3 regions of the Rhizobium hidalgonense genome follow, and region 1 is predicted to be linked to each of the others. Evidence: predicted binding sites of a transcription regulator. Region 1 holds the regulator's gene; each other region holds the start of a gene.
The links. Region 1 encodes LexA, which represses DNA repair genes until DNA is damaged. Its sites were predicted from a motif close to TGTTCNNNNTGTGTTCNG; they were not measured.

Region 2: a site for LexA is predicted at 1,642-1,659, ahead of recA (recombinase RecA). Genes of this name have one in related genera too.
Region 3: a site for LexA is predicted at 2,072-2,089, ahead of FFM81_RS19445 (YifB family Mg chelatase-like AAA ATPase). Genes of this name have one in related genera too.

Annotation. Positions count from the first base shown of each region.
Region 1 is NZ_CP054027.1:2,378,632-2,381,910, reverse strand. Features, by position in the region: gene FFM81_RS11380 (ComEC/Rec2 family competence protein) at 1-1,530, shown strand, start outside; gene lexA (transcriptional repressor LexA) at 1,511-2,230, opposite strand; gene FFM81_RS11370 (VOC family protein) at 2,427-3,279, shown strand, end outside.
Region 2 is NZ_CP054027.1:2,039,810-2,043,088, reverse strand. Features, by position in the region: gene alaS (alanine--tRNA ligase) at 1-286, opposite strand, end outside; gene recA (recombinase RecA) at 439-1,527, opposite strand; gene FFM81_RS09690 (carbohydrate kinase family protein) at 1,757-2,701, shown strand; gene FFM81_RS09685 (pseudouridine-5'-phosphate glycosidase) at 2,788-3,279, shown strand, end outside.
Region 3 is NZ_CP054027.1:3,997,076-4,000,354, forward strand. Features, by position in the region: gene FFM81_RS19440 (nucleoside deaminase) at 1-350, opposite strand, end outside; gene FFM81_RS19445 (YifB family Mg chelatase-like AAA ATPase) at 450-1,982, opposite strand; gene gshB (glutathione synthase) at 2,163-3,110, opposite strand; gene FFM81_RS19455 (ABC transporter permease) at 3,216-3,279, opposite strand, start outside.

The sequences.
Region 1 (3,279 bases):
GCCATCTCGAAGGCGACGACGGAGGCGCTGCGCCAGTCCGGTCTTGCCCATATCGTTGCGATATCGGGCCTCAACATGGCCCTGTCGGCAGGCATTTTCTTCGTCGGGTTCCGGATGCTGCTCAGCCTGTTTCCGGGCGTTGCTCAAGCCTATCCGACAAAGAAAATCGCCGCCGCCGGCGCGCTCATCGCCGTCACCGCCTACTTCCTGATATCAGGATTCGGAGTCTCGGCCGAACGCGCCTTCATCATGATGGCCATCATGCTGATCGCAGTCTTCTTCGATCGCCCGTCAATCAGCCTGCGCAATGTCGTCCTCTCGGCTCTTGTCATCATCGCCATTTCGCCCTCGGAAGTCCTGGGCCCGAGCTTCCAGATGTCCTTTGCCGCGACATTGGCGCTGGTATCGGGCTATCAGCTGTGGAAGGACCGGCGCATCCGCGAAAACGCTTTGCTGAAGCTGCCGATCATCAGGCCGGTCGTTGCGGTCGCCGGTTTCTTCGGCGGCGTCTTCCTGACCTCACTGATCGGCGGTTTTTCCACGGCGCTGTTTTCGATCGAGCATTTTCATCGCCTGACCGCTTACGGCCTGCCGGCAAACCTCGCGACGATGCCGATCATCTCCTTCATCGTCATGCCGGCGGGGCTGCTGGCGATGTTGCTCATGCCTTTCGGTCTGGACGCGCCGCTCTGGAAGGTGGTCGGCTTTGGCCTCGATATGGTGATTGCGGTTGCCAAGACGGTGTCCGGCTGGGGCGGCGATATTGGCGTCGGCCGTCTCCCCGCCTGGTATTTCGTCGTGGCGGTGGCAGGCTTTCTGCTGCTGACGCTGCTCCGCACCCGGTTGCGCCATGCCGGCACTTCGATCCTCGCCGCCTCGACGTCCATCGTGCTGCTTCTGCCGGTTCCCCGGCCGCCGGATCTGGTGATTTCGGAGGATGGCAGTCTGGTTGCAGTCGTCGCGGCTGAGGCAATGGCTTCCAATCGCGAAAACCCGCCGGATTTCATTTTCGACCAGTGGCAGCGAGCGCTGGTCCTGCCGGCGCATTACCCGCCGAAGATGCTGGATGGTCCCGCAATTCCGCCGGAGGGAGACGACCGCCGCGTCAGGCTTTCCCGCGATCAGCAGAATGAAGCGAGGACGGCGATGCGGGCGGCGGCCGCGGGCGGTGAAACAAACCGCTTTTCCTGCGTCAAGAGGGCCTGGTGTACATCGAGGCTTGGCAATGGCCGTATCGTCACGGTCATCGACAATGCCGCTTATCTCGGTCCGGCCTGCGATGCGGCCGATATCGTCGTCACATCAGTCCGCCTGCGTTTCAACAGCTGCCGTTCAGGTGGGACGCTTTTTACCGGTGAGACACTACGCAAAACCGGTTCCATCGAGCTGCGCTTCGCAGACACCGGCTTGGAGGTCGCAACGGCATTCGAAACCCTGTCACGGCCGTGGATGCGCCATCGCGCTTATGACTGGCGCAGCAACAGTTTTGTCGAATCTGGCCTGTCCAGTGTCAGTGATAGCGGCGAATGAGGCCGACGAGCTTGCCCTGCACCTTGACACGATCAGGTCCGAAGATCCGGGTCTCGTAAGCCGGGTTGGCCGCTTCAAGTGCGATCGAGGCACCCTTGCGGCGAAAGCGCTTCAGCGTCGCTTCCTCGTCATCGACGAGGGCAACGACGATGTCGCCTGGGCTTGCGGTGCTGCCGTTGCGGATGATCACCGTGTCGCCATCAAAGATGCCGGCGTCGATCATCGAATCGCCTTTGACCTCCAGAGCATAATGCTCGCCGGAGCCAAGCATATCGGCCGGAACGACGATATCGTGGGTGTTGTTCTGAATCGCCGAAATCGGCACGCCGGCAGCGATTCGGCCCATAACCGGCACCGAGACCGAGTTGCCGTTGTCAGCAACGGGTTTTACAGGCGAGGGAGCGGCGACCGGCTGGGGCTTGCCGAGGCTGCCCTCGATGACGCTCGGCGAAAAGCCGCGCCGGGGCTGGATGCTGGGGCTATAGGCCTCCGGAAGCCTGATGACCTCAAGTGCCCTGGCGCGGTTCGGTAGGCGGCGAATGAAACCGCGTTCCTCGAGCGCCGTGATCAGGCGATGAATGCCGGATTTCGAGGCCAGATCGAGGGCATCCTTCATCTCGTCGAAAGACGGCGGAACGCCGGATTCCTTCATGCGCTCATGAATAAAAAGGAGAAGCTCCTGTTGTTTGCGCGTGAGCATCGACGTCAGACCCCTGATTGAAACAAATCCAGAACAGACACTATATGTTCCATATGTGTTCCGCAAGTAGCTAATTTTCCGTAAAACTTGCCGCCAACTCGTTGAGATTTTTATTTTCATTCGCCGGATTGGCACACATGTCTTGCTTTGGGGGTGGCGCTGTCGCACATCTTTTGTCGTTTGAGGGAGGGATATCATGAACGAGCATTCCGCCATACCGCACCCGCTGGATCATGTCGTGCTGCCCGTCGTCAATATCGATCTGGCCCGCGAACGGCTAGGCAAGCTCGGCTTCACCGTTGCCGCCGATGCCCGCCATCCCTTCGGAACGGAAAATGCCTGCGTCTTCCTTGCCGACAAGACCTATCTGGAGCCGCTTGGTATTGCGAGCGTCGAGGAGAACGAGGCGTCGGCGCGGCAAGGCAATGTCTTCACCGCCCGCAACCGGGCCTTCCGCTTCCGTTGCGGCGAGGAGGGGCTTTCGGCGGTGGTTTTCGGCACCGCGGACGCCGGCCACGACCATCAGAGCTTCGCTGCCGGCGGATCGAGCGCCGGCGAGATGTTGCAATTCAGCCGGCCGATGAAAATGCCGGATGGTTCCAGGAGCGTCGGCAGCTTCAAACTGGCTTTTGCGGGCGATCTGCGGGCGCCCGATTTCTTTCTCTTTACCTGCCAGCGCATCAATCCCTTGCCGGCCGACCGCGGCGTGCTGGAGACGCATGCCAATGGCGCAACAGGCATTGCCGAGATCGCGCTGTGCGCGCCGGACCCCGCTGCATTCGCCGCCTTCGTCGGCCTTGCCGCGGCGCAATCGGTCGTCGAGAAGACCGGTTTCGGCGTCAATATCGCCGCCTCGAATGCAAAAATCAGCCTGATGACGCCGGAAGGGCTGGAGGCCTATTTCGAGATCGCCGTCTCATCCGCCGACCGCGGCCTGCGCGGCCGGGCTATCCTCTTTGCCGTCGCTGATCTTGCCGTGACAGAAGCGCATTTGGCTGCTAACGGAGTGACCTACACGCGCAAGAACAATCGCATTCTGGTGAAGCCGG
Region 2 (3,279 bases), 340 kb from region 1:
AGTTGCCGAGCATTTCGAAGAAGGTCAGGTGACGCGCGGTATAACCGACATTGTCGAGGTCGTTATGCTTGCCGCCGGCGCGCACGCATTTCTGCGAGGTTGTCGCCGTCGAATAAGGTCGTTTCTCCAGACCGGTGAAGACGTTCTTGAACTGCACCATGCCGGCATTGGTGAACATCAGCGTCGGGTCGTTGCGCGGCACAAGCGGGCTCGACGAGACGATCTCGTGACCGTTCTTCTTGAAATAGTCGAGGAATGTCGACCGGATATCGTTCACACCGCTCATGCTATGCCCTTCAATGCTGCCGGAGGCAGGTAAATCTAAATCCATCGGCTTTTAACGTTCGCCTCCGCCACTGTCCAGCAGACAAACAAAACCGGCCGCATTCTGATCACGAATGCGGCCGGTTCAATTTTTAGAAGAAGCGCGTGCGAAAATCACATTTCCGCAGCGGAGTCACCGTCATCGGGATCCGGTCCGCCATTCTGCAGGAAGCGGTCGGCGATCAGGCCGGCATTCTGGCGCAGCGACAGTTCGATCTCGCGGGCCAGATCCGGATTGTCGCGCAGGAAGGTCTTGGCGTTTTCGCGGCCTTGGCCGAGACGCTGGCTGTTATAGGAGAACCAGGCGCCCGACTTCTCGACAATGCCGGCCTTGACGCCGAGATCGACCAGTTCGCCGGTCTTGGAAACGCCTTCGCCATACATGATGTCAAACTCGACCTGCTTGAAGGGCGGCGCCATCTTGTTCTTGACGACCTTGACGCGGGTCTGGTTGCCGATCACCTCTTCGCGCTCCTTGACCGCGCCGATGCGGCGGATGTCGAGGCGCACGGAGGCGTAGAACTTCAACGCATTACCACCCGTCGTTGTCTCAGGCGAACCGAACATGACGCCGATCTTCATGCGAATCTGGTTGATGAAGATCACCATGGTGTTCGACTTGGAAATCGAAGCGGTGAGCTTGCGCAGCGCCTGGCTCATTAGACGGGCCTGCAGGCCGGGCAGGCTGTCGCCCATCTCGCCTTCGATTTCGGCGCGCGGCGTCAGTGCGGCGACCGAGTCGACAACCAGTACGTCGACGGCGCCGGAGCGCACCAGCGTATCGGTGATTTCGAGTGCCTGCTCGCCGGTATCGGGCTGAGAGATCAGCAGATTCTGCAGATCGACGCCAAGCTTGCGGGCATAGACCGGATCAAGAGCGTGTTCAGCGTCGACGAAGGCGCAGATGCCGCCCTTTTTCTGCGCTTCGGCAATGGTCTGCAGCGCAAGCGTCGTCTTACCCGAGCTTTCCGGCCCGTAAATTTCGATGATACGGCCCCTCGGCAGACCACCAACGCCGAGGGCTATATCGAGGCCAAGCGAGCCGGTCGAGATCGTCTCGATCTCGACAACATTCTCGTTGGAACCGAGTTTCATGATCGAGCCCTTGCCGAACGACCGCTCTATCTGTGAGAGTGCCGCTTCAAGCGCCTTGCTTTTGTCCACCGATTTGTCCTCTACCAGCCGCAATGAATTCTGAGACATCCGATCCACCTTTAGGTTATTGAAGCCGCCCAAGCAATGTCGAGTTTGTACCCTATTTGTTCTATTCCCGCAATAGGCGATCAAACAATTGAAAGAAAAAGGTAAAACGGTCCGTGTTCTATTTTTGTTTTATCAATGCAAAGCAACGGCTTACGCCTGAAATGCCGGCATGCATCGGAAAAGATGCATCGCATCGATTCGCTTCTCAAGCCTCAGGAGAGCGGCTGAAATGAACGGAAAGATTCTCGTTCTCGGCGGTGCCCATATCGATAGACGCGGCCGCATCTCCGGCGAGACGGCGCCTGGCGCCAGCAATCCCGGAACCTGGTTTGAGGAACCGGGCGGCGGCGGCTTCAACGCAGCGCGTAACCTTGCAAGGCTCGGCTTTCAGGTGACGATGATTTCACCGCGCGGCGGCGATCCGATTGGCGAGACCGTCGGTGAAGCCGCCGATTTCGCCGGCATCGACGACCGGCCGTTCGTCTTCCTCGACCGCAAGACGCCGAGTTATACGGCAATCATCGAGAAGGACGGCAATCTGGTAATCGCCCTTGCCGACATGGATCTCTATCGCTTCTTCGTGCCGCGACGTCTCTCCATTCGCTGGGTGCGAGAGGCCTTCGCCGCCCATGATTTGATTCTTTTCGATGCCAACCTGCCGGAAGAGACGATTGCGGCAATCGTCGCCAAGGCGCATTCCCTGGCAAAGCCCGTGGCGGCGATCGCCATCTCGCCGGCCAAGGTCGTCAGGCTGAAGCCCTGCATCGGCGATATCGACTATCTCTTCCTGAACGAGGCGGAAGCCGGAGCTCTTACGGGCCAGCAGCCGGAGAATGCCGACGGCTGGCCGCCACTCCTGAACGAGATCGGCATCAGGAACGCCGTCGTCACCCGCGGCCGCCGCGAGCTCATCGCGTTGAGCGACGGTCGGGCCGTGACGCTGCAGCCGCCGGTCGCCGACACGGTCGCCGATGTCACGGGTGCCGGCGATTCTCTTGCAGCCGGGACGCTTGCCGCCTTGATATCGGGCCTGCCCCTCGAGGAAGCCGTCCGCTACGGCACCGCGGCGGCGGCACTGACGGTGCAGTCACGGCACGCCGTCAACGAAAATATGACATCGGATCTGTTGAACGAGGCCCTTGCACTTGTTCCCCAGGTCAGAATTCTGCATTGAAACCGCAGTTAAATAGTTGAGCATGATGTAGTCCGAAAACGCTTACACTTTTCGGCATCATGCTCTGGCGATCACAGGACAAGACCATGACCAAGCCCATCTCCCCTCTTCTACCGATCGCCTATTCGAAGGAGGTCGCCAGCGCCAAGCAGCGCGGCGCGCCGCTGGTGGCGTTGGAATCGACGATCATCACCCACGGCATGCCCTATCCCGGCAATATCGAGATGGCCCGCAGCGTCGAGGCGATCATCCGCGAACAGGGTGCGGTGCCGGCGACGATCGCCGTCATTCACGGCACGCTGCATATCGGCCTTGAAGCCGGCGAGCTGGAGCAGCTCGCCAAGGCGACCGAGGTGATGAAGGTGTCGCGCGCCGATCTCGCCTTTGCGATCGCCGAGCGCCGTACCGGCGCCACCACGGTCGCCGCGACGATGATTGCGGCGGCCCGCGCTGGCATCCGCGTCTTTGCCACGGGCGGCATCGGTGGCGTGCATCGCGGCGCCGAGGAAAGCTTCGATATATCAGCCGATCTCGAGGAACTGGCGCGCACCGGCGTCATCGTCGTCTGCGCCGGCGCC
Region 3 (3,279 bases), 1.6 Mb from region 1:
ACGTTCAACCCGATCCCGGCGATCTCGCCAAGCCGCGTTTCGGAGCAGGCAAACACCATACGCCCGATGCCCGACCAGTAAATCGCCCCGGAGCACATCGCGCACGGCTCCGTGCTGGTGTAGAGCGTACAGTCGGCGAGAAAAGCAGTGTCGTAGTGCTGCGCCGCCAGTTTAACCAGATTCATCTCGGCGTGGTTGGTCATATCGTGGCCGGTGAAAACGCTGTTTTCAGCGCGCAGGATGACTTCGTCTTCCCTCACCAGCACCGAGCCAAACGGTTCGTCGCCGCGTTCCATGGCGGATTTCGAGAGCGCAATCGCCTCGCGCAAGAACGGCTCGTGGTTTTCCATCAGAGTCCCCCGAAAAAGCTAGAGCCGGATGATTTTGTCTTGAATCGGAGGGATTTCCAAGGGGCGCAATCAGATTCAAGTCGGCGCTTGCCCTTGCCGTTATGCCGCTGCCGTCAGCCTTTCGCCGGCGATCCTGTAAGAAATCGCCTCAGCGAGGTGAAGACGACCCACCGTCGGCTTGCCGTCGAGATCGGCCAAGGTGCGGGCGACCTTGAGGACGCGGTGGTAGCCGCGGGCGGAGAATTTCATTTTTTCGGCGGCGTCGCGCAGAAGCTGCAGGCCGCCGGCGTCGGGTTCGGCGAGTTTTTCGATCATTGATGTGGAGCAGCGGGCGTTGGTGCCGATGCCCTTGGCGCCGGCGGCCTCGAAGCGTTGCTGCTGGATCTCGCGGGCGCGGGCGACGCGCCGGGCGACGTCGGCGCTGGTCTCGGCTGCCATCGGCCGGATCAGATCGGCGGCGGAGACGGCGGGCACGTCGATGCGGATATCGATGCGGTCCATCAGCGGGCCGGAGATGCGGGCCTGGTAATCGCTCATGCAGCGCGGACCGCGGGCGCAGGTGTGGCCGGGTTCACCGGCCATGCCGCAGCGGCAGGGGTTCATCGCCGCGATCAACTGGAATTTAGCGGGATAGGAGACGCGGTGATTGGCGCGGGCAATGACGCATTCGCCGCCTTCGAGCGGCTGGCGCAGCGCATCGAGCGCCTGCGGCGTGAACTCGGGAAACTCGTCGAGGAAGAGCACGCCGTGATGGGCAAGCGAGGCCTCGCCCGGTCGGGCACGCAGTCCGCCGCCAACAAGGGCTGCCATGGTGGCGGAATGATGCGGAGTGCGGAAGGGCCGGCGGTCGGAGAGCTTGCCGCCGGTGAGCTGACCGGCGATCGAATGGACCATCGACACCTCAAGCAGTTCGGCGGCCGAGAGCGGCGGCAGGATCGACGGCAGCCGGGACGCCAGCATCGACTTGCCGGAGCCGGGAGGCCCGACCATCAGGAGATTATGGCCGCCGGCGGCCGCCACTTCGAGCGCCCGCTTGGCGCTTTCCTGGCCCTTGATCTCGGCCAGATCCGGCAGGTTGGCGGCATTGGCGCGGATCGACGCTTCCGGCCGCGTGAGCACCTGGGTGCCACGGAAGTGATTGGCAAGGGCAATCAGGCTGCGCGGTGCGAGAATATTGACCTCGGCGCCGGCCCAGGCGGCTTCGGCGCCGCTTTCAGCCGGGCAGATCAACCCCTTGCCGAGCGCATTGGCGCCGATGGCAGCCGGCAGCGCGCCCGATATGGCAGCGATCGTGCCGTCGAGGTTGAGTTCGCCGACGACGACATAATCCGACAGCGCATCGGCGGGGATGGCGCCAAGGGCGGCCATCAGCGCGAGCGCAATCGGGAGATCGAAATGTGAACCCTCTTTTGGCAGATCGGCGGGCGCCAGGTTGACCGTCACCCGCTTGGCCGGCAGCGCCAAGCCGGAGGCATGAAGGGCCGCCTGCACGCGCTCGCGGCTTTCGGCCACCGCCTTATCGGGCAGGCCGACGATCTGCATGCCGACCTTGCCGGGAGCGACCATGACCTGGACCTCGACCGGCACACCTTCGATGCCCTGAAACGCCACCGTACTGACACGCGCGACCATAGACCCATCCCCTTGCCCACGAATTCTTATATCGCCCACAACCCGTCAGGGCCAGCGGTTGCAATCTGGCATGGAAGCAAGAATAAAGCAAGAATAAAACAAGAACAATCAAGGAACGTAGTCGTATCGCCTGTGACCGAGGTTGTACCCGGTCACAGCGCGTAGGGTCACGCGGCAGGATCAGCCGCGCTTGCGCTCGATCGCATCCCAGAGCAGGCTGGCAATGTCAGCGCCGCCGAACTTTTTGACCTCGCGGATGCCTGTCGGCGAGGTGACGTTGATCTCGGTCATGTAATCGCCGATCACATCGATGCCGACGAGCAGGAAGCCACGCTCCCGCAGCGCCGGGCCGATGCGGGCGCAGATTTCCTGTTCGCGCGCCGTCAGTTCGGTCGCCTCGGCGCGGCCGCCGACATGCATGTTGGAGCGGCTGTCGTGCTCGGCCGGAACGCGGTTGATGGCGCCGGCGAATTCGCCATCGACCAGGATGATCCGTTTGTCGCCCTTGCGCACGTCGGGCAGATATTGCTGGGCGATGAAGGGCTCGCGGAAAAGCTGGCCGAACATTTCCAGCAACGAGGAGAGGTTGCGGTCGTCGCGGGTCGAATGGAAGACGCCGGCGCCGCCATTGCCGTAGAGTGGCTTCAGAATGATGTCGCCCATCTCGTCGCGGAAGCGGCGGATCTCGGCAGCATCCTTGGTGATCAGCGTCTTCGGCATCAGGTCGGCAAATTCGGTGACGAAGATTTTTTCCGGCGAATTGCGCACCCAGGCCGGATCGTTGACGACAAGCGTCTTCGGATGGATGCGCTCGAGCAAATGCGTCGAGGTGATATAGGCCATATCGAAGGGCGGATCTTGGCGCAGCAGCACGACATCCATGGTCGAGAGGTCGACGCGCTCGGGCGCGCCAAGCTCGAAGTGATCGTCCTTGACGTCGCGCAGCAGCATCGGCTCGACGCTGGCAAAGAGTTTGCCGTCACGGAAGCTCAGGCGCTCGGGCGTGTAATGGAACAGCTTGTAGCCGCGCGCCTGCGCCTCCAGGCTCATGGCGAAGGTGGAATCACCTGCAATATTGATGCTGGCGACATGGTCCATCTGGACCGCTACATTGGTGATCTTGGCCATTTCCGTCCCTCGCTGAATGCCGGACAGATGTAGGTCGGCGGGATATCAAACGCAACGGCCAATCGGGGCTTCCGATCGGCCGTTGTTTATGCTCGCATCGGCTGATCAGCGCGTTTCGAGAATGCGCATCAGCCGGCCGCGATAGCTATCGAGAATGACGGCAAGCACG